Regions from separate parts of the Roseateles paludis genome, predicted to be linked through region 1. Evidence: predicted binding sites of a transcription regulator. Region 1 holds the regulator's gene; each other region holds the start of a gene.

The links. Region 1 encodes sigma-54, which starts transcription at its own class of promoters, with help from an activator protein. Its sites were predicted from a motif close to TGGCANGNAANCTGCTTT; they were not measured.
Region 2: the regulator sigma-54 is predicted to act here: its motif matches at 7,336-7,353, upstream of glnA (type I glutamate--ammonia ligase).
Region 3: the regulator sigma-54 is predicted to act here: its motif matches at 3,429-3,446, upstream of ABDJ85_RS09850 (ANTAR domain-containing response regulator).

What each region holds. Positions count from the first base shown of each region.
Region 1 covers NZ_JBDPZD010000001.1:1,124,947-1,134,351, forward strand. The annotation lists gene ABDJ85_RS05310 (THUMP domain-containing class I SAM-dependent RNA methyltransferase) at 1-223, opposite strand, end outside; gene ABDJ85_RS05315 (methyl-accepting chemotaxis protein) at 506-2,056, opposite strand; gene ABDJ85_RS05320 (hypothetical protein) at 2,128-2,679, opposite strand; gene ABDJ85_RS05325 (RNA polymerase factor sigma-54) at 2,968-4,503, opposite strand; gene lptB (LPS export ABC transporter ATP-binding protein) at 4,521-5,303, opposite strand; gene lptA (lipopolysaccharide transport periplasmic protein LptA) at 5,303-5,935, opposite strand; gene ABDJ85_RS05340 (thiol:disulfide interchange protein DsbA/DsbL) at 5,993-6,643, opposite strand; gene ABDJ85_RS05345 (thiol:disulfide interchange protein DsbA/DsbL) at 6,640-7,314, opposite strand; gene ABDJ85_RS05350 (SPOR domain-containing protein) at 7,326-7,976, opposite strand; gene argS (arginine--tRNA ligase) at 7,973-9,405, opposite strand, start outside.
Region 2 covers NZ_JBDPZD010000007.1:7,170-16,574, forward strand. The annotation lists gene ABDJ85_RS18215 (PEP-CTERM sorting domain-containing protein) at 85-672, opposite strand; gene def (peptide deformylase) at 860-1,399, opposite strand; gene ABDJ85_RS18225 (MBL fold metallo-hydrolase) at 1,479-2,471, shown strand; gene ntrC (nitrogen regulation protein NR(I)) at 2,575-4,122, opposite strand; gene glnL (nitrogen regulation protein NR(II)) at 4,122-5,219, opposite strand; gene ABDJ85_RS18240 (hypothetical protein) at 5,246-5,737, opposite strand; gene glnA (type I glutamate--ammonia ligase) at 5,831-7,246, opposite strand; gene ABDJ85_RS18250 (competence/damage-inducible protein A) at 7,423-8,214, opposite strand; gene ABDJ85_RS18255 (EI24 domain-containing protein) at 8,214-9,035, opposite strand; gene ABDJ85_RS18260 (sterol desaturase family protein) at 9,020-9,405, opposite strand, start outside.
Region 3 covers NZ_JBDPZD010000002.1:836,117-845,521, reverse strand. The annotation lists gene ABDJ85_RS09865 (ABC transporter ATP-binding protein) at 1-153, opposite strand, end outside; gene ntrB (nitrate ABC transporter permease) at 157-1,092, opposite strand; gene ABDJ85_RS09855 (CmpA/NrtA family ABC transporter substrate-binding protein) at 1,096-2,340, opposite strand; gene ABDJ85_RS09850 (ANTAR domain-containing response regulator) at 2,798-3,418, opposite strand; gene ABDJ85_RS09845 (substrate-binding domain-containing protein) at 3,647-4,393, shown strand; gene ABDJ85_RS09840 (methyl-accepting chemotaxis protein) at 4,450-6,003, shown strand; gene ABDJ85_RS09835 (S53 family peptidase) at 6,082-7,890, opposite strand; cyclic di-GMP riboswitch class I at 7,967-8,052, opposite strand; gene ABDJ85_RS09830 (RidA family protein) at 8,136-8,561, opposite strand; gene ABDJ85_RS09825 (LysR family transcriptional regulator) at 8,658-9,405, shown strand, end outside.

The DNA.
Region 1 (9,405 bases):
AGGGGTCCTCGATCAGTTCAACCAGCACGCGCTGGCCGAGGCGGGTTTCAAGGTTGATGCGCATGGCATCTTCCAGGCTGCCTTGCAGGCCGCAGCCGCCGCGCAGGGCCTGGACTTTGCTGCGCACGCCGGGCGGCAGGAAGGCCTTGAGCTCGGCTTCGAGCAGGGGTTCCACCCCGGAGGCGCAGGGGACGAAGAGGGAAAGCTTGGAGGAGGGCGGCACGGGTGGGATTGTCGCCGCGCGTCCGCAAGAAAAAGAGCCCGCCGGGTGGCGGGCTCGAAGACTTCGAAGTGCGCTTTTGTTGGAGGTGCTTGGGCGGTCGGGAGGGTGTCGCGAGGGTTGCCTCGCGTCAGTCCCTGCCGCTTGTCCTCTCCATATCAGGAACCATGCCAAACGCCAGACTCCTTGGGCGCACAAGGAGTTAGCGGCGTTGGCCGGTGCGCGCAGCGGCGCTGTGTCGCCTTTGCCGACACCCGCAGGCGCGGGGTCGGTGGCAGCGTGTGGTCAGCCGTGGCCCCGGGCGAGTCGGAACACGCCCACCGTCTCCACCAGGTGGTTGGCCTGCTGCTGCAGGCTCTCGGAGGCGGAGGCGCTCTCTTCCACCAAGGCGGCGTTCTGCTGCGTGACCTGGTCCAGCTGGCCGACGGCCTGGTTGATCTGGGCGATGCCGCGCGTCTGCTCCTGCGTGGCGGCGCTGATCTCGGCGATCAGGCTGCTGACCTTCTGCACCTGATCGACGATGTCGGTCATGGTGACGCCGGCATCGGCCACCAGCGAGCTGCCGGTCTCGACGTTCTCCATGCTGGCGCCGATGAGGGTCTTGATCTCGCGCGCGGCCTGGGCCGAGCGCTGGGCCAGGGCCCGCACCTCGGCGGCCACGACGGCAAAGCCCCGCCCTTGCTCGCCGGCCCGGGCCGCCTCGACGGCGGCGTTCAGGGCCAGGATATTGGTCTGGAAGGCGATGCCGTCGATCACGCCGATGATGTCGGTGATCTTGCGCGAGCTTTGTTGGATGGCGCTCATGGTCTCGACCACCTGGGCCACCACCGAGCCGCCCTTGGCCGCCGATTCACTGGCTTGGCCAGCCAGGGTCGAGGCGCTCTGTGCGGTGTCGGCGGTGTTGCGCACGGTGGAGGTCAGCTCCTCCATCGAGGCGGCGGTCTGTTCGAGGTTGGCGGCCTGCTGCTCGGTGCGCTGACTCAGGTCCGAGTTGCCGGCCACGATCTCGACGGTCGCGGTCTGCATGGTCTCGGCCGAGGCACGGACGGTCTGCATGATGCGGCTCAGGTCGCCGTTGACGGCATGCAGCGCATGCATCAGCCGGCCGATCTCGTCGTTCGAGTGCTCGTGGATTTCGCGCGAGAGGTCGCCTTCGGCGATGGACTGGGCGATCGACACCGCCTCGGCCAGCGGCTGCGTGATGCTGAGCTGGATGCGCCAGGCCACCATGCCGCCCACCAGCAGCGCCGCCACCGACAGCCCGATGATCAGCCACACCGACACGCGGTAGCTGGCGGTCGCGGCTTCGTCGCGCCGGCTGGAGGAGACCTTGATGCTGTCGATCACCTCGTCCAGCGCTTTGACGTGCGCGACCTGGGCGGGGCGCAGCTGGTCGCGGATCATGGCCGAGGCCCCGGCCATGTCATCGCTCATGGTCAGGTTGACGATCTTCTCGATCATGCCCTTGGTGCTGGCCAGCGCGCTGGCGGCGCGGGCCAAAGCGTCACGCGTAGCAGGTTCGTTCTGCACCAGCGCGGCCAGGCTGTCCGAGGTCTTTTCGTAGTCGGCACGGGCCGCCTTCATCAGGTCGAATTCCTTCTTCTTGAAGGCCATGTCGTCCTGCATGATCACGTCGCGGATGGTCACGCTCTGGTAGCGCGCCAGGTCTCTGAGCTTGCTGGCCAGGCGTTCCGGCGCTTCGCCCGTGACGGCGGCCAGATCGGACTTGAGCGAGGCCAGGCGGCCGAGCGACAGCATGCTGATGATGCCGAGCAGGATCAGCACGGTGGCAAAGCCGGCCGCAAGGCGGTGTCCGACTTTGAGGGAGTTGAGCATGTCTTGCTCCTGGGAACGGTTGTGCATCCAGCCGGGCCGCTAGCAGCCCGGCACGCTTTCACTTCGCGCTATCACTTGGCGGTTACGGCGCCGTGCAGCACGCCGATGGGCTTGCCGTGGTCCAGCACCGGCGCTGACACGTGCACGCTGGGCACCTGGGTCGAGGTGTCGGGCTTGATCTCGTCAGCGGCCCAGGCCTGGCCCTTGAGGGCTTGTGCAAAGACCGGGCGCGTCGCGTTGTTCCAGATCAGCGGGCGCACGCTGGCGCCAACGAGGTTGCCCTTCTGGTCGCGCAGCAGCAGTTTGTTGATGTTGTCGTCTTCCTGCTCCCACTTGGCGATCTGCAGGCTGACCTTGGACTTGAGCAGGGCCTGGATGAAGGCGTCGGAGTCCGGCAGATCGACCCACTTGCCATTGGTCATGCCGCCGTCGCCCTTGGCATTGGCGTCCTTGATGGCGGCGATCACACCGGGGTCGGCTGCCAGCGCGACCAGGCGGGTCTTGGCCTTGTCCACTTTGGCTTGCACTTCTGGAGGCAATGCGGCGGAGGCGGTGCTGACGACGAACCCGACAGCGACGAGGGCCGTCGCGAAAAGCTTGCTGGACACGGAAGAAATGGACATGGGGAGCCTCTCCTGAAAAGTTGACGCTGCGAGCGCAGGCGCCGACAACAAGGAGAGCCATGGGGTCAACGCCCACGTGACTGCACTCTCCCTGTGCGGCGGCAACGACCTGGAGCCTTGCTCGCATGCGAATTTGAGTGTGCTGTCAGTTCCGGGGGGCTCACAACCGACCCTGGTAAGTTGCGAGGGGGCCAATCGGTGCTTTTTGGCGGTTCAGCGCCCATGACATTTGCGTGTCTGTGTTGAGCACGCGACACCCGGCTGCTCCGCAGCCGGTAGGCCCTGTGATCAGAGGGCTTTGCGCAGGTTGGCCGGGGCGATCTTCATCGCCTCGCGGTACTTGGCGACGGTGCGGCGCGCGCACTGGATGCCCTGCTCGTCGAGCATGCCGGCGATGGCGCTGTCCGACAGCGGCTTCTTGGTGTCTTCGGCGGCGATGAACTGCTTGATCAGCGCGCGCACGGCGGTGCTGGAGGCCTCGCCGCCGGTCTCGGTGTTGAGGCCCGAGCCGAAGAAATACTTCAGCTCGAAGGTGCCCCAGGGCGTGGCCATGTACTTGGCGGTGGTGACGCGCGAGATGGTGGACTCGTGCAGACCCAGCTCGTCGGCAATCTCGCGCAGCACCAGGGGCTTCATGGCCAGTTCGCCGTGCTGGAAGAAACCGCGCTGGCGCTCGACGATGGCGGTGCTGACACGCAGGATGGTCTCGAAGCGCTGCTGGATGTTCTTGATGAACCAGCGCGCCTCCTGCAACTGCCCGCCCAGCGGCGAGTTGCTGATGCCGCCGCGCGTGGCGCGCAGGGCATTGGCATAGAGCTCGTTGATGCGCAGCTTGGGGGCGACATCGGGGTTGAGCATCACGCGGAACTCGCGGCCCCCGGGGCCGGTCTTGCGCACGATGACGTCGGGCACCACGGCGGCGGCGCTGTTGGTGGCAAAGCGGCGGCCGGGCTTGGGCTCCAGCGTGGTGATCAGGCCTTGAGCGCGGCGCAGCAGGGCCTCGTCGGCGCCGGTCTCCAGCAGCAGGCGGCGCGTGTCGCGGCGCGCCATCAGCTCCAGGTGGCTGCGCGCGATGGTGGCGGCCAGGTCGCGCTCGGGGCTGGCCGGGTGGGTGGCCAGCTGCAGGCACAGGCACTCGGGCAGGCTGCGGGCGCCAATGCCGGCGGGGTCCAGGCTTTGCAGCCAGCGCAGGGCGATGCGCAGGTGGTCGAGCAGCTCCTCGCGGCTTTCCGCGTTTTCTTCGTCCTCGCCGGGCAGCAGGCTGGCGGCAATCTCTTCGAGGCTGTCTTCGAGGTAGCCGTCCTCGTTGAGCGAGTCGATCAGGATCTGGAGCGCCGTGCGTTCGGGCGCCGAGAGGTGCATGCCGGCCAGCTGCTGGGCCAGGTGCTCGGCCAGGCTGATGTCGGCCGACTCGGTCTCGCCACGCTCGCCGTCGTCGTCACCGCTGCTGGCCGGGCTGCTGCTGGGCAGCTCGCGGATGCCGTCGAAGTCGTCGCCTTCGGTGCCGTTGGACCAGTCCTCGCGGTCGGTGGTGCCAAAGTCGTCGGCTGCCAGCTCGCGCTCGCCTGCAGTTTCAGTGTTCGCTTCGGCGCTGTCGTTGTAGTCGGGGGCGGCATCGTCGCGCTCGGCCGGCGCATTGCTGGCCAGCTCGGGCGTGCTGACGCTGAACTCCTCCTCCGTCTCCAGCAGTGGGTTGGTCGCCAGCATCTGCTCGACTTCCTGGTTCAGCTCCAGGGTCGAGAGCTGCAGCAGGCGGATGGACTGCTGCAGCTGGGGCGTCAGCGCCAGGTGCTGGCTGAGGCGGAGCTGTAGGGTGGGCTTCATCGACGGACGCTCTTGCCCTACATGCGGAAGTGTTCGCCCAGATACACCTTGCGAACGTCCGGATTGGCCACGATCTCGTCCGGCGTGCCCTGGGCCAGCACCGTGCCCTCGCTGATGATGTAGGCCCGGTCGCAGATGCCCAGGGTCTCGCGGACGTTGTGGTCGGTGATCAGGACCCCGATGCCGCGCGCCTTGAGGAAGCCGATGATGCGTTGGATCTCCAGCACGGCGATGGGGTCCACGCCGGCAAAGGGCTCGTCCAGCAGGATGAAGCGCGGCTGAGTGGCCAGCGCCCGGGCGATCTCGACGCGGCGGCGCTCGCCGCCCGAGAGGGCGGGGGCCGGGCTGTGGCGCAGGCTTTCGATGGAGAGGTCGTGCAGCAGGCCTTCGAGCAGCTCGTCGATGCGCGCCTTGGGCAGGGAGCGGCCGCGTTCGTCCTGCTGCAGCTCCAGCACCGCGCGGATGTTTTGCTCGACGCTGAGCTTGCGAAAGATCGAGGCCTCCTGCGGCAGGTAGGACAGGCCCAGCCGCGCGCGGGCATGGATGGGCAAGCGCTGCACCTCCTGGCCGTCGATGCGGATCACGCCCGCGTCCGAGCGGACGAGGCCGACGATCATGTAGAAGCTGGTGGTCTTGCCGGCGCCGTTGGGGCCCAGCAGGCCGACCACCTCGCCGCTCCGCACGCTGAGGTGCACGTTCTTGACGACGCGGCGCACGCCGTAGCTCTTGGCCAGGCTCTCGGCGTCGAGGCGGCTCTCCGTCGCGGCAGTCTCGTGGCGGCTCTCCGTCGCGGCAGTCATCACGGAGCGGTCTTCGCGGGAGGGGTGAGCGTGGTGCTGGGCTGCAGCGGCAACGGTGCCGCGGAGGCTGCTGCCTCGGCCGCCGAGGCCCGAGGCATGATCACCAGTCGGGTACGGCCGGCCGGGTTGGGCGAGGCGTGGCCCCCCTCGAAGCGGAACACCTCGTTGCGGTTGTCATAGAGCACCACGGCGCCCGAGACCTCCTCGGCCACGGCCGTGCCGCGCAAGACCTTGACCACCGCATTGCCGATGAAGCGCACGGTGTCGCTCTTGGTGTCGAACTCGACCTGGTCCGCCTGACCCTGGACGCTCTCGCCGGGCACGTCGCGCCCCTGGCTGAAGCTGACCGGCTTGCCGGTGGTGCCGCTGGCCAGCGCCTGGTGGAAGCCGTCGGCCGTGATGCGCAGGTCCACGCTCTCGGCGCGCAACTGCAGCGTGCCTTGGGAGATCACCACATTGCCCGTCAGGCGGGTGCGCTGCGAGATCTTGTTGCCCTCGCCACCGTTGTCAGACTGGATGACGAAGGGCTGGGTCCGGTCGGTCTTGGCCGCCTGCGCGGCGGGGGCTCCCCACAGCGTGGCGAGCAGGGCGGTCAGCAGGGCGGGGGCCAGCAGCGGCGCGTTTCGGATCATGGCGGCACAGAAGTTGCAGGCGATTCTAGGCGCCTGCGCCGGTGCGCCCGACCGAAATCAAGCCTTGCCGCGTGCCTGTTTGATGAGGAAATCCGCAACGGCGCAGGCTTGTTGGCCCGAGACGGTTTCTGCCTGCCCGGGTGCGCCAACGATGCCGGGCCCCGTGCGCCAACGGCCGGCGATGGTGAGCTGGGGCACGCTGTCGACGCCGCTGGACTCGGCCAGCTTCAGGCCCTGCTGCGCCTTGGTCTGGACGCCGAAAGAATTCATGGCCTGCTTGACCTTGGCCGGGTCCTGCCCGATGCGGCCGAGGAAGGCCAGCAGCTTGTCCTCGGTGCTCAGGTCCAGTCGCTCGCGGTGGATGGCGTTGAACAGTGCCGAGTGGGTGGCGTGGGTCTGGCCCAGGCTCTCCAGCCCGTAGTAGGCCTTGGCCAGCAGCTTGAGCTGGGCCTGGGTGCCGATGGGGACGCGCCGGAAAGTGACGTCGGCCGGCAGGGTCTTGACCCACTGTTCCAGCACCGGGTCAAAGGCGAAGCAGTGCGGGCACAGGTAGAAGAAGAACTCGACGACCTCGATCTTGCCCGGCGTGCTGGGCAGGGCTTGGCCGAGGCGGATGTAGTGCTTGCCTTCGACCGGCGCGCCTTGTGCGCTGGCCAGGTCGGCCAAGGGGGCGAGGGCAATCAGGGCGGAGAGGTCGCGGCGTTTCATCGGGCGGTCCGTTGGCGTTGGAGGAGGTAGTCGGCCACCTGCACAGCGCGGCGGCCAAGTTCGGGTTCGGGCAGGCCTTCGGCGGTGTTCTGCATGCTCGGCGATGTCAGGAAGCGGCCGGCGATGCCAATCGAGGGCACGCCGTCGATGTCGTAGGCTTCAGCCAGGCGGTCGGCTTGCAGGCAGCGCGTGGCCACGCCCATGGACTTCCAGGCGGCCTGGTACTTGGCACTGTCCACGCCGGCCATGGCCAGAAAGCGCGCCTGTGACTCCAGGTCGTCGAGCATCTGGCCCTGGCGATGCATGGCCGCGAAGATTGCAGGCCGGACCTGGGGTTCAAGCCCGAGGGCTTCCAGCGCAAAGAACATGCGCTGGTGGCCCTTCATGTTGGCGCGGAACTGCACGTGCACGCGCCGGAAGTTGACGTCTGCCGCCAACTGCTTGGCCCATTGCTCGATCACGGGCTCGAACACATAGCAATGCGGGCAGCCGTACCAGAAGAACTCCACCACATCGATGCGCGTGGGGTCGCTTGGAGCCTGGGCCGGAGCGTTGCGCACTGCGTAGTGGCGGCCCGGTATGGGGCCGGCCTGGGCCTGCGCCTCGGCCAGGGGCAGACCCAAGCTGGCGGGCAGCAGTCCAAGCACGAGGGGGCGGCGGGGCATCACCATGGGCGACTCCTTCAGCGCTGGACGCGGACGAGGTTGGCCTCGAAGCCGGCGCCTTCGACCTTGGTCTGCTGGGCTTCACCCTCGGCGCGGGTGTCAAAGGGGCCAATGCGCACGCGGAAGACGGTGCGGCCGGACTGCTCGCGCTCCAGCACCTTGGCGGTGAAGCCTTGCAGCGCGAGCTTGGCCTTCTGGCTCTCGGCGTCCTCGGCGCGCACGTAGGCGCCGACCTGGACAAAGTAGACCGTGGGGTCGCTGCCGGCTGCCGAGGCCGCCGCCGCGGCGGACGCCGCCGTGGCTTTTGCGTCGGGCTTCGTGTCGGCCTTTGCTTCGGGTTTGGCGTCGGCCTTGTGATCCGGCTTGGCGTCTACCTTTGCGGCTGCTGGCGCCGGCGCCACCGGCGCCGACGCGGCCCCACCCACCACCACGCCGCTGGCGCTGCGGGCGGCAGCCTTGCCGGCCAGCGGGGCGTTGGGGTCCCAGTTCTTGTTGCGCTCGGCCTCGGAGGCGTCCTGCTCGGCCGTGCGCTGGGGCAGCTTGTTCATGAAGGGGACAGGCGCCTTCGTGATGTAGAGCGCCACGCCGAGTGCAATGGCCAGCCCAAGCAGCAGCCCGACGATCACGCCGACGAAGAACCCGCCCTTTTCCTTCTTCTCTGCACTCATTCGACCGCCTCCGGCTGTTCCCTGCTCATCTGCTCCGGCGCACTCACGCCCAGCACGGCCAGCGCATTGGACAGCACCTGGCGCGTGGCGGCCAGCAAGGCGCAGCGGGCGCGGCAGAGCTCGGGCGCCTGGTCGAGCACGCGCTCGGCGGCGTAGTAGCTGTGGAAGCTGGCGGCCAGGTCGCGTGCATAGAAGGCCACGTCGTGCGGCGCAAGGCTGGCGGCAGCGCTTGAGAGCATGTCCGGGTAGGCCGCGAGCTTGAGCATCAGCGCCTCTTCGGTCGGGGCCGTCAGCAGGCTGAGATCGGCCGTGGCCAGGCTGGCGACATCACCGCCCCACTTGTTCAAGATCGAGCAGACACGGGCGTGCGCGTACTGCACATAGAAGACCGGGTTCTCGTCGTTCTGCTTGAGCGCGAGGTCGACGTCGAAGGTGAACTCGGTGTCGGCCTTGCGGCTGATGAGGAAGAAGCGCACCGCGTCGCGGCTGGTCCAGTCGATCAGGTCACGTAGGGTCACGTAGGAGCCGGCGCGCTTGGAGATCTTGACCTCCTCGCCGCCCTTCATCACGGTGACCATCTTGTGCAGCACGTAATCCGGGAAGCCCTGGGGGATGCCCAGATTCACCGCCTGCAGGCCGGCGCGCACGCGGGCGATGGTGCCGTGGTGGTCGGTGCCCTGGATGTTGATGCACTGCGTGTAGCCGCGCTCAAACTTGTTGATGTGATAGGCCACGTCGGGCACGAAGTAGGTGTAGCCACCTTCCGTCTTGCGCATCACGCGGTCTTTGTCGTCGCCGTAGTCGGTGGTGCGCAGCCAGAGCGCGCCGCCGTCTTCAAAGGTCTTGCCGCTGGCGATGAGACGTTCCACCGTCTTCTCGAGCTGGCCGCCGTTGTAGACGCTGGACTCCAGGAAGTAGCTGTCGAACTTGAGGCCAAAGGCCTGCAGGTCCAGGTCCTGCTCGTGGCGCAAATAGGCCACGGCGAACTGGCGGATGCCGTCCAGGTCGTTCACATCGCCCGAGGCGGTGAACTCCCGGTCGTCGGCCTTCACCGTCTGCTTGGCGAGGAAGGCGTCAGCGATGTCCTGGATGTAGTCGCCGTTGTAGGCGGCCTCGGGCCATTCGGCATCACCGGGCTTGAAGCCCTTGAGGCGCATCTGGGTCGAGTTGGCGAGCGTGGCGATCTGCACGCCGGCGTCGTTGTAATAGAACTCGCGGGTCACCTCGTGGCCCTGGGTCTTGAACAGCGAGCACATGGCGTCGCCCAGCGCCGCCTGGCGGGCGTGGCCCACATGCAGCGGGCCGGTCGGGTTGGCCGAGACAAACTCCACCATCACATGTTTGCCGGTGGCCGGGCGGTTGCCGAAAGTCAGGCCGGCGCCCAGCACCTCGGCCACCACGGCCTGCTTGGCGGCGGGCTTGAGGCGGA
Region 2 (9,405 bases), on a different contig from region 1:
CGTGAGCTGGTTCCAGTCTGCTTAAACACCCATGAAAAAGGCCTCGACTCCAAAGAGTCGAGGCCCGGTTGAAAGCGCGCGGCTTTAAGCGGCGGACTGTCGGCGGCGGATTGCCAGCAGGAGGCCACCACAGAGCAGCAGAACCGCCGTCTCGGGCTCAGGTACGGCGCTGACTTCCAACGACAGGGTGTAGGGCAACACAAAGGCGCCTGGCTCAACCGCAACCTGGCCGAACACGGTCAAGCTGTACACACCCGGGCCGAGCGGCCGATCCAGCAGATTGGGACTGACGCCATTGATGGGGATGAACACGTTGACTGTCGGCGCCCAAGATTCGTCCGTCAGGTAGAAGTTGGCGCTGAAGCCTTTCGGCCCGACGGTACCGACGCTACTGAGGACGAGGCTGCGCAACTGAGTGCCCGCCTGAACGGTCAACAGAAAACTGTCTTGGGTATCTCCGTCACCAGGAGTGGCGGAATTGCAGCCGCCTGGGGCCAGTATGCAAACGCCGTTCAACGCGCCGGACACCGTGTTAGAGCCCACATCCAGCGCGCCCACCGAAGCGCTGGGATCTAAGGACATGTTGTCGGGCAGGTCGACTGACTCAACGTAGGTCAGCGCATTGGCAACGGTAGTGACGCAGAATAGCGCTGCGCAGATCAGGCGGTTCATCATCATGCTTCCTCCGAGGCGAACTGATATTGGCGTTCGTAAGCAGGAAGGATTGTCACCGCTGTCACCAGCACGGGTCGCCACCCGTTTCCGGGACGGGAAGCCCCTAGCTCAGCGGTGCATCTGGAGAGGCAGGCCGTGCGGAGGCAGGTCCGAGTCGGCACGACGACACCCGAACGCCCTGCCGTCAATCCTCGCCGGCCGCCTCCACCCCGGGAAACAGCACCTCCGTATACCCAAACCGTGTGAAGTCCTTAACCCGCATCGGGTAGAGCACCCCGACGAGGTGGTCGCACTCATGCTGGACGACGCGGGCGTGGAAGCCCTCGGCCTCGACATCGAGGGGCCGGCCTTCGAGGTCGAAGCCGCGGTAGCGGACGCGGTCATCTCGCTCGACAACGCCGCGCAGGCCGGGGACGGACAGGCAGCCCTCCCAGCCCTCGACCCTGCTGCTGCCCGGCAGTACCTCGATGACGGGGTTGATCAGCACGGTGGCGGGCAAGGGCGGTGCCTCGGGGTAACGGGCGTTCTGGCTGAAGCCGAAGATGACGAGTTGCAGATCAACGCCGATTTGCGGTGCGGCGAGGCCAGCGCCGTTCACGGCGGCCATGGTCTCGAACATGTCGGCCACGAGAAGCCGCAGTTCGGGCGTGCCAAACGCGGTGACGGACTGGGCCACGCGCAGCAGGCGGGGGTCGCCCATCTTGAGGATCTCTCGAACGGCCACGGCGCCCTCCTGGGTTGTGCTCGGGTATCGTGCGGGCCATTCTAGGAAGCCCCCTGGCGCGCCACGCGCGCCCTGCCCCATGCCTGATTTCATCGAAGACCTTGGCCACGGCATCTATGCCATCGACACGGGCTTCCAGCGCCCCCGCTTCGATGCGGCCTACCTGATGGTGGAAGCGGGCCGCGCGGCCTTCATCGACACGGGGACCAACTTTGCGGTGCCGCGCCTGCTGGCGGCGCTCGACCACCTAGGCCTGGCGCGCGAGGCGGTGGACTGGGTGATCCCGACGCATGTGCATCTGGACCATGCAGGCGGTGTGGGCCTGCTGATGCAGCAACTGCCGCAAGCACGCGCGCTGGTGCACCCGCGCGGGCTGCGCCACATGGTGGACCCCAAGGCGCTGTGGCTGAGCGCGCTGTCCGTCTATGGCGAGGTGGAGATGGAGCGCAGCTACGGCAAGCTGGTGCCGGTGGCGGCCGATCGGGCGCAGGCCAGCAGCGATGGGCAGGTGATTGAACTGGCCGGCCGTCCCCTGCGGCTGATCGACGCGCCGGGGCACTGCAAGCACCACCATGCGATCTGGGATGCGCGCAGCCAGGGCTGGTTCTGCGGGGACACGTTCGGGCTGTCGTACCGCGAGTTCGACCGCCAGTTGGGGCAAAACAGCCAAGCGTGGATCCTGCCGACGAGCACGCCGGTGCAGTTCGACCCCACCGCGCTGAAGACGACGGTGGCACAGCTGCTGGAGACCGGCCCCACCGCGATGTACCTGACCCACTATGGCCGCGTGGGCCACGATGCGGCCGACGTGCGGCGTCTGGCGGCAGGCATGCTGGCGCTGGTGGACGGGATGACGCAGATCGCGCTGGCGCTGCGTGAATCGCCCGAGCGGCATCGGCTGCTGAAGTCGGAATTGCTGGCGCTCTACCTGGCCGACCTGGTGCAACACCAGGGCCCCTTCGACGCCGACCGCGCCGCCGAATGGCTGGCGATGGACGTCGAACTGAACGCGCAGGGGCTGGAGGTCTGGTTGGGTCAGTCCTCCAAGCCCCTCGTTCAACGAGTACCTTGAACGGTCCCCCGAGGGGACGGCGCGCTGTGCGGCATTGAGCCGCCCGCGCACCAGACGGGCCGGCTTGGGGCGGCCCGGCGCACGGCCCGAGCCGGGGTACCGGTCACACGTCCAGCCCCAGCTCCTGGATCTTGCGCGTGATGGTGTTGCGGCCGATGCCGAGCTTTTGCGCGGCCTCGATGCGGCGGCCCCGGGTGATGTCCAGCGCCGTGATGATGAGCTGAGCCTCGAACTGACGGGTCAGCGCGTCCCAGACCTCGGGGTCGCCGGCCACCAGCAGGCGCCGCGCTTCCTGGGCCATGTCGGAGAGCCAGCCACCTTCGGACAGCGACGAGTTACCGCTGCCATTCCCGCCACCATTCACGGGCACCGCGCTGCGTGCCGGCTGGCCAGGGAAGCCCACGCCAGCCCCCGCCTCGGGGCGGCTTGGGTCCAGCGATACAGGCGCCGCCAGTGCACCGGAGGCGAGTAGCGACGCGCCACCTCCCAGGCTCGCGGAGCTGTCCTGCACTTCGGTCGGCAGGTCCTTGGGCTCGACGGTCTGGCTCGGGGCCATGACGCTGAGCCAGTGGCAGATGTTCTCCAGCTGCCGCACGTTGCCGGGGAAGTCGAACTGCGTGAGCTTGGCCAGCGCAGCTTCGGAAAGCCGCTTGGGCTCGACACCGAGCTGGGTGGCGCTGCGCTGCAGGAAGTGGCGTGCGAGGCCGGGGATGTCTTCACGGCGCTCGCGCAGCGGGGGCAGGCGCAGGCGGATGACGTTGAGGCGGTGGAACAAGTCCTCGCGGAAGGCGCCTTGCCGCACGCGGTCTTCAAGGTTCTGGTGGGTGGCGGCGATGACGCGCACATTGCTGCGCAGCGGGCTGTGGCCGCCGACGCGGTAGTACTGTCCGTCTGACAGCACGCGCAGCAATCGCGTCTGCAGCTCGAAGGGCATGTCGCCGATTTCGTCGAGGAAGAGCGTGCCGCCGTCGGCCTGCTCAAAGCGCCCGCGCCGCGAGGTCTGCGCGCCGGTGAAGGCGCCGCGCTCATGGCCGAAGAGTTCACTCTCCAGCAGGTCGCGCGGAATGGCGGCCGTGTTGATGGCCACGAAGGGGCCTTCGGCGCGCGGCGAGTGCTTGTGCAGTGCGCGGGCGACGAGCTCCTTGCCCGAGCCGCTCTCGCCGGTGATGAGCACGGTGACGTGGCTCTGCGAGAGGCGGCCGATGGCACGGAAGACGTCCTGCATGGCCGGGGCCTGGCCCAGCATCTCGGGCACCTCGGCGGCGGCCTCCTGCTCGGACGCTTCGCGTTGGCTTTCCTCCTGCGCACGGCGGATCAGCTCGACGGCGCGAGGGAGGTCGAAGGGTTTGGGCAGGTATTCAAAGGCACCGCCCTGGAAGGCGGAGACCGCACTGTCCAGGTCGGAGTAGGCCGTCATGATGATGACGGGCAAGCCCGGCAGCCGGGCCTTGACCTTGGCCAGCAGCTCGAGGCCCGAACCACCCGGCATTCGGATGTCGGAGACGAGGACCTGGGGGGTCTCGTCGTCGAGTGCAGCCAGCATGTCGCGGGCGTTGGAAAAGGTCCGCACAGGCAGACCCTCGCGGGCGAGCGCCTTCTCCAACACGAACCGGATGGAGTGGTCGTCGTCAACAACCCAAATCGATTTCATCAGGGCAATGGCAGAGTGATGCGGAAGTCGGTGTGACCTGGTTCACTCTCGACGTCGATCATGCCCTGGTGCTGCTGGGCGATGGTCTGGGCGAGCGTGAGGCCCAATCCTGAACCGCCATCCCGCCCCGACACAAGGGGCAAGAAGATGCGGTCTCGGATATCAGGCGGTATGCCAGGTCCGTTGTCCTCGACATGCAATTCCAATGCCAAGCGCCAGCGCTGCTTGCCGATGGTGATCTGGCGGGCCACGCGCGTGCGGATGACGATCTCGGCATCGCCCCGGGCAATCCGGGGTGCGAGGGCCTGGGCGGCGTTCTGGACGATGTTGAGCACGGCCTGGATCAACTGCTCGCGGTCACCCCGGAAGTCCGGCAGCGAGATGTCGTAGTCGCGCTGGATGGACAGGCCCTTGGGGTGCTCGATCAGGACGAGAGACCGGACCCGCTCACAGACCTCGTGGATGTTCACGTCGCCGATCACCTGGGCCTTGCGGTGCGGGGCCAGCAGGCGGTCCACCAGAGACTGGAGCCGGTCCACCTCGTGGACGATGACCTGGATGTATTCATTCAGCTCGGCCCCGCCGTCGAGGCTTTCAAGTTCGAGCATCAGCAACTGCGCAGCGCCCCGGATGCCGCCCAGCGGGTTCTTGATCTCGTGGGCCAGGTTGCGGGTCAGCTCCTTGGTGGCCTGGACCTGGTCGATGTTGCGCTCATCGCGGTCCTGCCGCGCCTGCTGCGCGCTCTCGATCAGCTCGACGACGAAGCGCTGCGAGCCCGGCCCGTCCATCTGGGAGACAAAGATATGGACCGGGCGCTGCTCGTCCTGCGCCCAGGCGCCCAGGCGCAGCTCGCCATCGAAGCGGCTGCTGGCATAGCGGTTGGCCGAGACGCCATCCAGCGTTTCGGTCAGGCGCAGTGGCTCGGAGAGCATGTCCTGCAATCGGGTGCCGACCAGGGTCTTGCGCGAGACCCGGGTGACGTTCTCGAACGCCATATTGGCGAACAGGCAGGCACCTTCGGCGTCGACGACGACGACCATGGTGGCCAGCAGGTCGAAGCTGGAGAGCTCCTGCTGGAGTGGCGGGATATCAGTCATGGCCAGACAACTGGCCGAAGCCAGACTTAGGGCAGTTTGGAGATTTCGCGCTTGAGGGCCTGCACATCGCCTTCCAGGCGCGTGATGCTGTCCTTGAGGCCGGCCATGCGGTCGAGGTAGCGCTGGTAGTTGCGCTCGTCGCCCCGGCGTTCGCCCTGGCCGTTGTTGAACTCCGCTCGCGCGGCAGACAGGCGGTCCTCGGTGGCACGCAGTTCGGCCTCCAGCAGGCGACGGCGTTCGGTGTCACGGAACTTCTGCTGATTGGCATCGATGCGCGCATCCCCTGGCGACTTGGCATTCGGATCGGCCGGCGCGCCTGACCGTGGGCGCGGCGCCTGCACGACGGTGATGGGCGTGCCCTCGATCGTGCGGCAGCCCTTGTCGGCCGCCTCGCGTGCGGACAGCGCGTCGGTGTAGAGCACCGGCGGCCCCGGGCAACGGTAGACGGTACCCTGGGCATGCACCGCCGATGCCAGCAGCATCAGGGCTGAGATCGCAAGGAAGGGACGGATCAGCATCGGGCGATTGTCGAACAACACGTCGGGCAACAAAAAAGGGGCCGCGCAGGCGGCCCCTTGATCGTGGAGCAGCAGGGATGCTGCCCGCTGCCATCACAGCGCGTAGTACATGTCGAACTCGACCGGGTGCGCAGCCATGCGGAAACGCGTGACCTCTTGCATCTTGAGCTCGATGTAGGCGTCGATGTAGGCATCGGTGAACACACCACCCTTGGTCAGGAAGGCGCGGTCCTTGTCCAGGTAGTCCAGAGCCTGGTCGAGGCTGTGGCAGACGGTCGGGATCTTCGCGTCTTCTTCCGGCGGCAGGTGGTACAGGTCCTTGGTGGCGGCTTCGCCCGGGTGGATCTTGTTCTCCACGCCGTCCAGACCCGCCATCATCAGTGCAGCGAAAGCGAGGTAGGGGTTGGCAGAAGGATCGGGGAAGCGCGCTTCGATACGACGGCCCTTGGGGTTGGCGACGTAAGGAATACGGATCGAGGCCGAGCGGTTCTTGGCCGAGTAGGCCAGCTTCACCGGGGCTTCGAAGCCGGGGACCAGACGCTTGTAGCTGTTGGTGCCGGGGTTGGTGATGGCATTCAGCGCGCGAGCGTGCTTGATGATGCCGCCGATGTAGTACAGCGCGTAGTCGGACAGGCCAGCGTAGCCGTCACCAGCGAACAGGTTCTTGCCGTCCTTCCAGATGGACTGGTGAACGTGCATGCCGCTGCCGTTGTCGCCCACCAGGGGCTTGGGCATGAAGGTCGCGGTCTTGCCGTAGGCGTGGGCGACGTTGGTGATGACGTACTTCTGCAGTTGCAGCCAGTCAGCGCGCTGCACGAGCGAGCTGAACTTGGTGCCGATTTCCATCTGGCCAGCGTTCGCCACTTCGTGGTGATGCACTTCGACCGGGATGCCCATCTGTTCGAGGATCAGGCACATCTCCGAGCGCAGGTCCTGGCCGCTATCGACCGGGGGCACGGGGAAGTAGCCGCCCTTGACGGTGGGACGGTAGCCGCTGTTGCCGTGCTCGTATTCCTTGGAGGAATTCCAGGCACCTTCTTCCGACTCGATCTTGAAGAAGGAGCCGGACATGTCATTGCCCCAGCGGACGCTGTCGAACACGAAGAACTCGGGCTCGGGACCGAAGAAGGCGGTGTCGCCCAGGCCGCTGCTCTTGAGGTAGGCCTCAGCGCGCTTGGCCAGCGAGCGGGGATCGCGCTCGTAGGGCTTGCCATCGGTCGGGTCGATGACGTCGCAGGTCAGGATCAGGGTGGGCTCTTCGAAGAAGGGGTCCACATTGGCGGTGCTGGGATCCGGCATGAGCAGCATGTCGGACGCCTCGATGCCCTTCCAGCCGGCGATCGACGAACCGTCGAACGCGTGGCCGGAGACGAACTTGTCTTCGTCGAAGTGCGAGACCGGCACGGACACGTGCTGTTCCTTGCCCCGGGTATCGGTGAAGCGGAAGTCAACGAACTTGACCTCGTTGTCCTTCACCATCTGCATCACATCAGCGACGGTCTTGGCCATCAAATGCTCCTCGCGAGAAAACGCTGTGGTTGGGTTGGATTGATCGGGCACACGCCATCGAAATCGCGTGCGTCCTCAAGGGGTGGTTGTAAGCAGTTTGCATGCCAGTCGGCCCGATCTGGTGCGTCTGATGGGGCGCTGGGAAGCAGGCGCATTATGCAGAGAGCGCCTCGCCCCTATCGCACCAGTTCGGTGCTTATGTTTGCACCAAATTGGATCACGCCCTGTTTCAGCGCAGCGTAGGCGGGATCGAGCCGGTCGGCGGCGCCCTTGACGCCCAGTTCGATGCAGCGGCCCCACTGGGGGTGATCGACGCTTGGCAGGCTAAACACCTTGATGCCCGGATGGGCCTGTTCGACAGCCTCCATCAGAGGCGTGAGGCTGGCTTCCATCGCGCCCTGCACGATGAACGAGAGCTCGCGGCGCTCGACGGGGCGGTGCAGCTCGGGGTGCTGGTCCAGGGCCCAGGCCATCATCGGGTGGGCCATCACGGGGAAGCCTGGCACGAAGTACACCTTGCCGACGAAGAAACCCGGGATGCGGTTGTACGGGTTGGGGACGATGCCCGCGCCAGCCGGAAAGACGCCCATCTCGAAGCGGCGCAGGGTGTCGGGGTGGCCAGGGTCGGGCGTGAGGCCGCGCTGGCGGTCCAGCTCCTGCACCCGCTCCCAGATCAGCTCGCGCGCTTCGGGGTGCAGGGCCAGCTCGCGGCCCAGCGCCGCAGCGGCAGCCTGGCGGGTGTGGTCGTCGGGCGTGGCGCCAATGCCGCCGCAGCTGACGACGAGGTCACCACTGGCAAAGACCTCACGCAGCTTGGCCACCAGCAGCTCACGGTCGTCGCCCAGGTACTGGGCCCAGTGCAGCTCCATGCCCCGCTCGGCCAGCAGCTCGATGAAGCGCGCCATGTGCGCGTCGCGCCGCTTGCCCGACAGGATTTCGTCACCGATGACCAGCAGTCCAATTTTCATCACACCACCAGTTCCACAGTGCCTCGCTGTGCGGCCAGCGCCGCCAGCGTGTAGTGGGCGAACCAGGCCGTGGCGAAGCAGAACACCCAGGTGTAAAGCCAGACCGAGACCAGGATCAAGAAGGGCGCCAGGAAGAGCGCCGCCGCATTCAGGGAAAAGATCAGCGCGGGCGCCGCCCCCAGGTAGCCGCAGGCCACGCCGATGGCCAGCAGCGGCAGCCGGTGCTGGCGGCGCAGGGCGATGCGCTCTTCAGCGGACGCATGCTCGGCCAGCACGTCATAGCTGAAGACCTTGTAGGTCAGCCAACCCCAGATCAGCGGCGGCAGGATGAGCACCAGCGGCGGGATGAACAAGAACGGCAGCGATGCAATCAGCATCAACAGCGCAGCCAGCGTGGCGCCCACTGCCGCGAACACGCCCACCAGGGCCGAGCCGCCCCGCCTGGCCTCCAGCCCCGGGAAGCGGCGCCGCGCCACGAGCTTGACGATCACCGGCGTCATGATCAGGCCCACCGACAGCAGCGCGACGGCCATGACCGCCGGCACCAGCATGGCCATCAGCACCAGGGGCGCGAGCACGCTGCGGAACTGCGGCAGGCCCATGCGGTCCAGAAACGCCAGCAAGGCCTCGACCACCGACCACTGTTCCAGCGTGGCGCGCACGGCGTCGATGGCGCTCTCCCAGAAGAAGAACATGAAGCCAAAGGCCAGCCCGCCGGCGATGAACAGCGGCAAAAAGGACAGCGCAATGACGCGCGGCAGCAGGCAGTAGCCCACGGCGCGCGCGGCCGCGTCGGCCAGCCGGCTCAGCGTGGGGCCCATCCAAGCATCCGCTTCAAGCCCAGGCCCTGTTGGGCCCAGAAGCCCTGGCCGTAGTCCACCGCGCCCTCGTCGGGCAGTTGGTCGCGTACGCCGGTGGGGTCGTAGCGCAGGTCGAAGTTGGCCGTGCCAAAGAGCTGGTCCCACCAGGGCAGCAGCACACCAAAGTTGTGGCCGCCCAGGGTGCCTCGGCCGCTGGACTCGTGCCCGATGCCGATGCTGTGGTGCAACCGGTGAAAGCGCGGGCTCACCAGCAGACGCTCACCCACGCGGCCAAAGTGCCAGCGCAGATTGGCGTGCTGCAGGCTCTGAAGCAGCCGCGTGATGACGGTGATGGCCACGAACTGCCCGGGCTCGACGCCCACCAGCACCG
Region 3 (9,405 bases), on a different contig from region 1:
CAGCAGCGTGGACTTGCCGCAGCCCGAGTGCCCGATCAGGGTGATGAACTCGCCCTGGTCGATCTTGAGGTTGATGTCCCGCAGCGCATGGAAGCGGCCTTTGCGGGTGTTGAAGACCATTTCGGCTTCGGTGATGTCGATGAAGGCGGTCATGGTTCAGTCCTCCGCAAACGAGAAGCGCTTGGCGATGCTGATGAGCGTCCACTCCAGCAGCAGGCCGACGATGCCGATCACAAAGATGGCGATGATGATGTGTGCGACGTTGAGGTTGTTCCACTCGTCCCAGACCCAGAAGCCGATGCCCACGCCGCCGGTCAGCATCTCGGCCGCCACGATCACCAGCCACGCCGTGCCCACCGAGAGGCGCACGCCGGTCAGCACATAGGGCAGCACGGCCGGCAGCAGGATCTTGGTGATGACCTTCCACTCCGACAGGTTGAGCACGCGGGCCACGTTCAAGTAGTCGGCCGGCACGCGCTGCACGCCCACGGAGGTGTTCACCACCATCGGCCAGATCGAGCAGATGAAGATGGTCCAGATGGCGGCCGGGTTGGCGCTCTTGAAGGCCAGCAGACCGATCGGCAGCCAGGCCAGCGGCGACACCGGCTTGAGCAGCGAGATCAGCGGCGAGATCATGCGGTTGGCAAAGTCAAAGCGGCCCACCACAAAGCCCAGCGGGATGCCGATGAGGGCGGCCAGGCCAAAGCCCATGCCCACACGGCCCAGTGAGTTGAGGATGTTCCAGCCAATGCCTTGGTCGTTCGGGCCCTTGCTGTAGAACGGATCAGCGAACAGCTTGGCAGCGGCTTCCCAGGTGGCGCCCGGAGTCGGGAAGCTGCCGCCCCCCTTCATGGTGGCAAGCGCCCAGATGCCGACGAGCAGGGCCATGCTGAGCACGGGCGCCAGCACACTGAGCGAGAGGCTCCGCCAGTCGATCGGTGCACGCGGGGGCTTGGCGGGCTTGGGGGCAGCAGTCACAGGGGCAGCGTCCTCGTTGGCAGCGGTGGCGGGGCGGCGCGCGGCCGCTGGCTTGGCGGCAACCGTGGGCTCGTCGCCCAGGTCACGCGGGGAATGAAAGACGGCGGAAACCATGGCTCAGGCTCCTTTGATCTTGAAGGAGTCGGCGTACTTGGCCGGGTCCTTGCCGTCCCAGACGATGCCGTCCATCAACTTGCTGGTGCGCATCGGGTCCTTGGGTACGCTGATGCCTAGGGCCTTGGCGGCTTCGGTGTAGATGCCGACCTGGTTGACCTGCTTGGCCACGGCCAGGTAGTCGGGGTGGCTCTTCAACAATCCCCAGCGCTTGTGCTGGGTCAGGAACCACATGCCGTCCGACAGGTAGGGGAAGTTCACCGCCCCGTCGTTGAAGAACTTCATGTGATTGGGGTCGTCCCAGGTCTTGCCCAAGCCGTTTTGATAGCGGCCCAGGATGCGCTGGTTGATCGCGTCGACGCCGGTGTTGATGTACGACTTTTGCGCCACGGTCTCTGCCATCTTGAGCTTGTTCTGCAGGCCAGCGTCGATCCAGCGGCTGGCTTCGAGAATCGCCATCACCACGGCCCGCGCAGTGTTGGGGTACTTCTTGACGAACTCCAGCGTCGTGCCCAGCACCTTCTCGGGGTGGTCCTTCCAGATGTCCTGCGTGGTGTTGGCGGTGATGCCGACGCCGTCCATGATGGCGCGGTGGTTCCAGGGTTCACCCACGCAGAAGCCGTCCATATTGCCGACACGCATATTGGCCACCATCTGGGGCGGCGGCACGGTGATCAGCTTGGCGCCGCTAACCGGGTTGATGCCTGCAGCCGCTAGCCAGTAGTGCATCCACATCGCGTGCGTGCCGGTCGGGAAGGTGCCGGCAAAGGTGTATTCGCGCGGGTTGGAAGCCATCACCTTGGCGAGCGACGGGCCATCGACGGCCCCTGCGTCTGCCAGCTTCTTGGACAGGGTGATGGCCTGACCGTTGTTGTTCAGGGCCATCAGCACGGCCATGTCCTTCTTGGGGCCACCGATGCCGAGCTGCACGCCGTAGATCAGGCCGTAGAGCACGTGGGACATGTCGAGCTCGCCATTGACGAGCTTGTCGCGCACACCGGCCCAGGAGGCCTCTTTGCTGGGGATGATCTTGATGCCGTACTTCTTGTCGAAGCCCAGCTCGGCCGCCATCACCACGCTGGCGCAGTCGGTCAGCGGGATGAAGCCGATCTTGACCTCTTCCTTCTCGGGCTTGTCCGAGCCGGCGGCCCAGGCTGATGAAGCAAGGCCGGAAGTGAGGCTGGCGAGAGTGGCAGCGGCGCCACCGGCGAGCAACTTACGACGCTGCACGCTGTTCCGATCAGTCATGGTGAAAGCTCCAGAGAAGTTGAAGGGCAAAGCAAGGCAAAAAAAAGCGGCGTCACCACCACGCCGCACGCCAAGGTGCAGCAGGGGTGGGACGCCGTTGTCCGCAGGTGCCGGCTCATTGCCAGCGGCCTATCTCGATGCCCACGCCTTTGTGAGCCTCTGCCTCTGAGTTAGCACGCCCTGTGCCAGCAGGGGGAAGCCAAGAACCTGCCCTCGTCAGGGTCTTGCCGCGCCAAGTCGGGCCCCGCATGCCGCGCACTGGTGCCCATGGGGTGGCCTGGGCGCTTGAGGCCTCGGGTTTGCACTGATGCGGTGCAAATGCGTGGATCAGGCTGGTGCGGTGCTGCCTGCGCGCTTGGCGGGGTCTGGGCGCAGGCGCGCCGCCCGGCACAGCAGGCACGCAATCGAGGGGGCTGGTGAAGGTCTGAAGCGCAGGCCTGAAGCACAGGCCCTGGGCTCAGGCCTTGCGCAGCAGCTGGTCGGCTTCCAGCAGCCGGGCGGCCACGGCGGCCAGGGGCTCGCCCCGGTCCATGGCCAGGCGTCGCAGCCGGTGGTAGGCGGTGTCCTCGTCGAGGTGCTGCTCACGCATCAGGATGCCCTTGGCACGCTCGATGGACTTGCGGTCGGCCAACTGGGTGTTCACGCGGTCCAGCTCCTGGCGCAGCTGGTCGTCCTGCTCAAAGCGCGCCAGCGTGAGCTGCAGCACCGACTCCAGCCGCTGCGCCTGCAGCCCACCCACGATGACCACATTGACGCCGGCCTGCAGCGCGCTGCGCATGGCGTCTGGCCCCAAGCCATCGGCAAACAGCAGCAGCGGCAGGTGGCGCGAGGCCTGTGCGGCTGCCAGCGCGGAGAGCAGCTCGGCGTCGATGTGCTCACTGTCGATCAGGATCAGATCAGGCTCGCTGCGCAGCATGGCGGCTGGCAGGCCGTGCACACTGTCCAGCACTTCCAGCAGCTGGCATCGCAAGCGGATCAGCTCGGCACGGAAGATCGGGCTGCGCTGCTTGCCGTGGTCGAGCAAGAGCACGCGCAACCCGGCCACGGCCATCGATGTGTGGGGGCGAGTCCTGTTCATGGCAGCAGGCATCGCAATATGTGTGCCCGCGCGGTGGTGCAAGGGGGAAGGCCGCCCCGCCATCCCACAGATCAAGTCGCCTGTGTGACACGGCCATTCGGGTGCTGAGACATTCCGCACGAAGCCGTGGCCCGCCGCGTGACAAGGCTTGCGCCGCCAAGCCGTGGCCCCCAGCATGCCGGGTTGAGCCCCTCCGGGTTCCCAAATCTTTGTTGGAGGTAGTCCCTGATGAACAAGTTTTCAATTGCCTGCGCGGCAGCTCTCCTGGCCATGGCATCTGGCGCACAGGCCGATGTGTTGAAGATCACCGGGGCGTCCACCGTCCTCAATGTCGTGGTGGCGCCCGCCAAGGCCGCCGTCGAGAAGGGCACCGGCCACACGCTGCAGATCATTGGCTCTGGCACCGGCAAGGGCTTGGTCGATCTGTTCAATGGCGACAGCGACATCGCCATGGTGTCTGAGCCCATGGACATCGCCGCTGACGCGGCCGCCGTGGCGGGCAAGAAGATCGATGCCAGCAAGGTCAAGTTCTTCGAGCTGCGCAAGGACGAGATCGTCTTCGTCGTCCACCCGAACAACCCGGTTGGCAAGCTCAGCTGGGAGCAGATCCGCGACATGCACCTGGGCAAGATCAAGAACTGGAAAGAGGTGGGCGGCAAGGACCTGCCCATCGTCGTCTACAGCGACTCCACCACCGGCGGCACCCGCGCCATGATCAAGAAGCTGGTGCTGGGCGGGGCCGAGTACGGCCCGGACGTGAAGCCGCAAACCTCGGTCAAGCGCGCCGCAGAGGTGGTCAGTACCGATGAAGCCGGCCTGGCGGGCGTGGGCAAGGGCTTCGTCGAAGAAGGCAAGGACAAGGTCGTCCAGACCAAGCGCATCGAGCGCCCACTGGCCCTGGTGACCCTGGGCGAGCCCAAGCCTGCGGCCAAGGCCGTGATCGAGGCCTTTGCCAAGGAAGCCAAGGCGCACTGATCGACTGGGACGTGGCGCACCGGCGGCGGGGCGCCCATCTGCACACTGAGGACTTTATGGATGCATTGCGAGGGTTCAGCATCGGCCGACGGCTGCTGCTGGGATTTGGTTTGATGCTGGCGCTGCTGCTGCTGGCCGTGGCGGTGGGCTGGAACCGTTTGGGCGCGTTCAACGAGCGCGTCTCCGGCCTGATGCACGGCGAGGCCCGGGCCGCACAGCTGGCCAGTGAGCTCGACGCCGGGGCCCAGGCCATGCTGAACGCCGTCAGCGTGGCCATCACGACCGACAGCGTCGGCGACATCGACAAGAGCGCCAAGCGCGTGGAGACCTTGCGCGCCGAGGCGGGCAAGATGCACCAAGGCTTGGCCAAGGCCGTGGAGGGCAGCTCCTCGCAGGCGGCCTATGACCGCGTCAAGGCCAAGGAGCAGGACTTTGCCCAAGCGGTGGAGAAGCTGCTCAGCGTGGTCCGCTCCGGCGACATGGATGCGGCGCGCCAAGCCTTCAACGACAAAGCCACGCGCGAGGCCAGTGCCAGCTATCTGGCCGCCTTGGCCGCGTTGCGTGACGAGGAGGAAGCCCTGCTGAGCGCCGCAGAAGCGGCCGCAGGCACCACCTACACCTACAGCCGCAGTGTGCTGGCCACGGTGGCGGTGCTGGCGGCCGGGGTGGCGGTCTTCCTGGGCCTGGCCATCACGCGCACCATCGTTGGCCCTGCGCGCCAAGCTATGCATATTGCCCAAGGCATTGCGGCGGGCGACCTGCGCCAGGACATCAGCCCGCGTGGCCGCGACGAGCTCACCGACCTCTTCATCGCCATGCAGGCCATGCAGTCAGCGCTGAGTGATGTGGTGGGCACCGTGCGCAGCAACGCCGACAGCGTGGCCACGGCCAGCTCCGAAATTGCCGAGGGCAATCAGGACCTCAGCCACCGCACCGAGAACCAGGCCAGCGCCCTGCAGGAAACGGCCGGCGCCATGGACCGCCTGGGCGATGTCGTGCGCCAGAACACGTCCAGCGCCACCCAGGCCAACCAACTGGCGCGCAGTGCCAGCCAGGTGGCCGAGCAGGGCGGTGAGGTGGTGACCGAGGTTGTCAGCACCATGCGCGGCATCAATGACAGCTCGCGCCGCATCTCCGACATCATTGGCGTCATCGACAGCATTGCCTTCCAGACCAACATCCTGGCCTTGAATGCGGCCGTCGAGGCCGCCCGTGCGGGTGAGCAAGGGCGCGGCTTTGCGGTGGTGGCCTCTGAGGTGCGCAGCCTGGCTCAGCGCAGTGCCGACGCCGCCAAGGAGATCAAGCAGCTCATCACCCACAGCGTCGAGCAGGTGGAGCGCGGCACCGCCCAGGCGGACCGGGCCGGCAGCACCATGACCGAGATCGTGCAATCGATCCGCCGCGTGACGGACATCGTCTCCGAGATCAGTGCCGCCAGCGAAGAGCAGAACGGCGACGTGGCCCAGGTCGGGCAGGCAATTGGCCAGATGGACCAGGCCACGCAGCAGAACGCGGCCCTGGTCGAGCAAAGCGCCGCCGCCGCCGAGAGCCTCAGCCAGCAGGCCAAGCAGTTGGTCCAGGCCGTGGCCTTGTTCAAGCTGCGCGGCTGATCACCGCACCCGCGCGCGGCCGCCCACAACGGCGCGGACCGTGCGATCCCGCGGGGCCGCTATTGGCTTGGGGCGTGCCTACTTGGCGATGCTGACCGCCACGGCCGCCTGGGCCGTGCGGCCGAGGTTGTCGCTGAGGCTCACCTGCAGCGTGTAGCTGCCGGCCACCGGGCTGGGCCAGCTGACGCTGATGCCGTTGGCGCTGGCGCTGAAGCCCATGCCCTGGGGCGCACCGCTGATGTTGATCTGGGCGCTGGTGGCGCCGGCCAGGTCCAGGCCGATGGTGGCGGCCAGCGCGCTGCCCGCCTTGCCACTCAGCGGCGTGCTGCTCACGCTCAGGCTGCTGACCACGGGCGTGGTGGTGCTGGCCGTGACGGTGGCGCCGCTCAGGGCCGTGAGCACGGCACTGCCTTGTGGCGTGCCCAGGCCGGTGGGCGTGTCGTAGCCCGCAGCGGCGGCGCAGGTGCCGCAGCTGCCATTGCTGCCGGAGGTGATGTCGAGCAGGTTGCCGGCCGTCTTGGCGACGCTGCCGTAGAGCGCGCTGTGGGGCAGGCCGAGCAGCGCCTTGCCGCCCTGGGCACGCAGCGCATTGGCCACGGCCAGCAGGCCCGCCCATTGCGGCGTGGACAGGCTGGTGCCGCCGGCGCTGATCCAGCTGACGGTTGTGCTACCAGACGCCATGGTGGCCACGTACTGGCCGGTGTAGGGGTTGGCGTTGAAGGCCACGTCGGCCACCGCGCGCTTAGGCGCGCTGGCGGTGCCACTCGTTGTGCCAGTCTGGTAGCTGGGCTGCGCCACATAGCCGCTGATGCCGCCGCCCGTGCTGGCCCAGGTGGTCTCGCTGCGCGTGCCGCTGCCGGTCCAGGTGAGGCTGGTGCCGCCCACGGCCACCACGCGGCTCGACACCGCCGGCCACGAGACGCCGGCCCCGTTGTCGCCCGTGGCGGCCAGGTAGCTCATGCCCGAGGTGGCAAAGCTGCTCTCCACGCTGCTGACCCAGCTGCCTTCATTCGCGCCAAAGCTCATCGACACCACGCCCGGCCCCATGCGCGTGGCCAGGCGAATGGCGCCCGAGAGGTTGCTGACGCCAGCATCCGGCGCTTCGATCAACACCAGGCGCGCCAGCGGCGCAATGGCGTGGGCCCACTGCACATCCAGCGCAATCTCGGTCGCCCAGCCCGAGTCATAGGCGGGCGCCGTGCTGCTGAGCGCGGCAGCGCTGGTGCTGTAGGCGATGACCAGCTCGCAGGTGCTGCTGCTGGCCGCCGCGAGCGGCAGGGCCGTGGTGGCGGTGAGCGTGCGGTTGCTGCAGCTGGGCAGGCTGAACTTGCTGTTGAACGCGGCCAGCTCGGCCACGATGTTGGGGTCGTGTTTGGCGTTGACGATGTAGATGGTCTGGCCAGCGCCGAGCTGCGCCTTGGTGGCGCTGGCGATGCTGGGCAGCTTGTAGGCGGCGCGGATCTGGGCCGGCGTGTAGGTCACCACCGTGCCGCTGCTGGCCATGGGCTGGGCCTCGGTGCCCGCCAGCGCCCGGGCGCGCAGGCCGTCCCGGAGGCTGTCGGCCGAGCGCTGGCGCGTGGGCTGGGCGGCCTGGGCGGCGGTCAGGCGTGTCTGGGCCGGTGCGTCGGCGTCAGCCTGGGGGTCATCAAGCAGCACCGGCGCAGCATGGAAGCTCGGGCGGGCCTCCACGGCGTCCAGCGCGGGCAGGGCCTCCAGGGGCTCGCCCGGCACCTCGACGTTGAGGCTCACCACGGCCGCCTGGGGCGACACGCCAGGGCTGGCTTCGCCACCGGCGCCCGAGAGCCCGCCGCCGCAGGCCGTCAAGCCGCCGAGCAGGGCAAGGCTCAGGGCAAGGCCGAGATGGTGAAGGCGGGGAGCTTGGGGCATGGCGGTGGCCTCGCTGAATACTCGAAAGAGAACGTGCGAGGGCCTGGCCCGCGTCCCAGGGCGGTCAACGCCCCGGTCCGGCAACCCCGCTGCCCTGCGTGAATCACGTGTAGGCCGGTGGCTTTGCGTCCCCGGCTTTCGCCGGGTTTGCCCTCATCAATGAGTCCAAGTCTAGGAGGCCGCCTGCGCTTTGGCGAGGCGGCCCAGGGGGGCTGGGCGTGACTTCCGCCGCAGCGCCAGGTACTTCAGGCAGATGGGTGTGCAACTGCCTGTATCGCGGCTGGTGCCAGCGGCAGTTGGGCAATGACCTTGATCTCGAACTGGTAGCCGTAGAGCCAGGAGACACCCACGCCGGTCAGGGTGGGATGCGGCGCTGCCCCCCAGCGCTCGGAGAACACCGGCCAGATGAGCTCGAAGTTCCGCTCGGGGTCGACCATGAAGACCGTGGCGTCCACCACGTCGTCAAAGCTGCACCCCGCGGCAGCCAGGATCTCGTCCAGGTTGTCAAAGGCCTGGTGCACCTGGGCCGTGAGGTCGGCGACCGGGCTGCCGTCCGGCCGGCTGCCGACCTGGCCCGAGACGAACAAAAAGCCATTCGCGCGCACAGCGGGCGAGTAGCGGTTGCGCTCGTAGAGCAGGTGCCGGGTGGCGGGTGACACGGTGTCGCGCATGAGGGTCTCCTTCGTTGGCTGAGGGACTCTAGTTGTGCGCTTGGAGATGACAAAGATGAGCTGTCGACAATGTCTGTTCATCCAGCGCAAACAATCATGGACCGACTCGACCGCCTGCGGGCTTTCGTCAACGTGGTGGAAACCGGCAGCTTCACGCGCGCCGCGCAGCTGCTGGACCTGAGCAAGACGGCGGTCAGTCAGTGCGTGCAGCGGCTGGAGGCTGAGCTGGGGGTCAAGCTCCTGCACCGCAGCACACGCCGCGTGCAGGCGACCGACGAGGGCGCGCTGTACTACGACAAGGTGCTGCGCCTGCTGGCCGATTGGGCCGAGGCGGACACCAGCGTGCGTGGCGCGGCGTCGGCGCCCCGGGGGCGGCTGCGTGTGGAGCTGCCCAGCCCTGTGGCGGCCCTGTTGGTGGTGCCTGCGTTGCCCGACTTCCTGGCGCGCTATCCCGGCATCGAGCTGGAGCTGGGGGCCAGCGACCGGCGGGTGGACGTGATTGCCGACAACGTCGACGCCGTGCTGCGCGCCGGTGTGCTGGAGGATTCATCGCTGACCGCACGCCGCGTAGGTGAGCTGCAGTTCAAGGCCTATGCCGCCCCGCGCTACCTGGCCGGCGCCGGTCGGCCCACCCACCCGCGCGAGCTGGCAGGGCCGGCCCACCGCGTGGTGGCCTACCGACGCAGCCTGGTGCAAAGGCCGCAGCCACTGGCCCTGTTCAAGGCCGACGAGCGCCTTGAGCTGACGCCCCACCCAGCCCTGACCCTGGACGACGGCAATGCCTACCTGGCCGCCGGCCTGGCGGGCCTGGGCGTGCTGTGGCTGACCGACTACATGGCTGCCG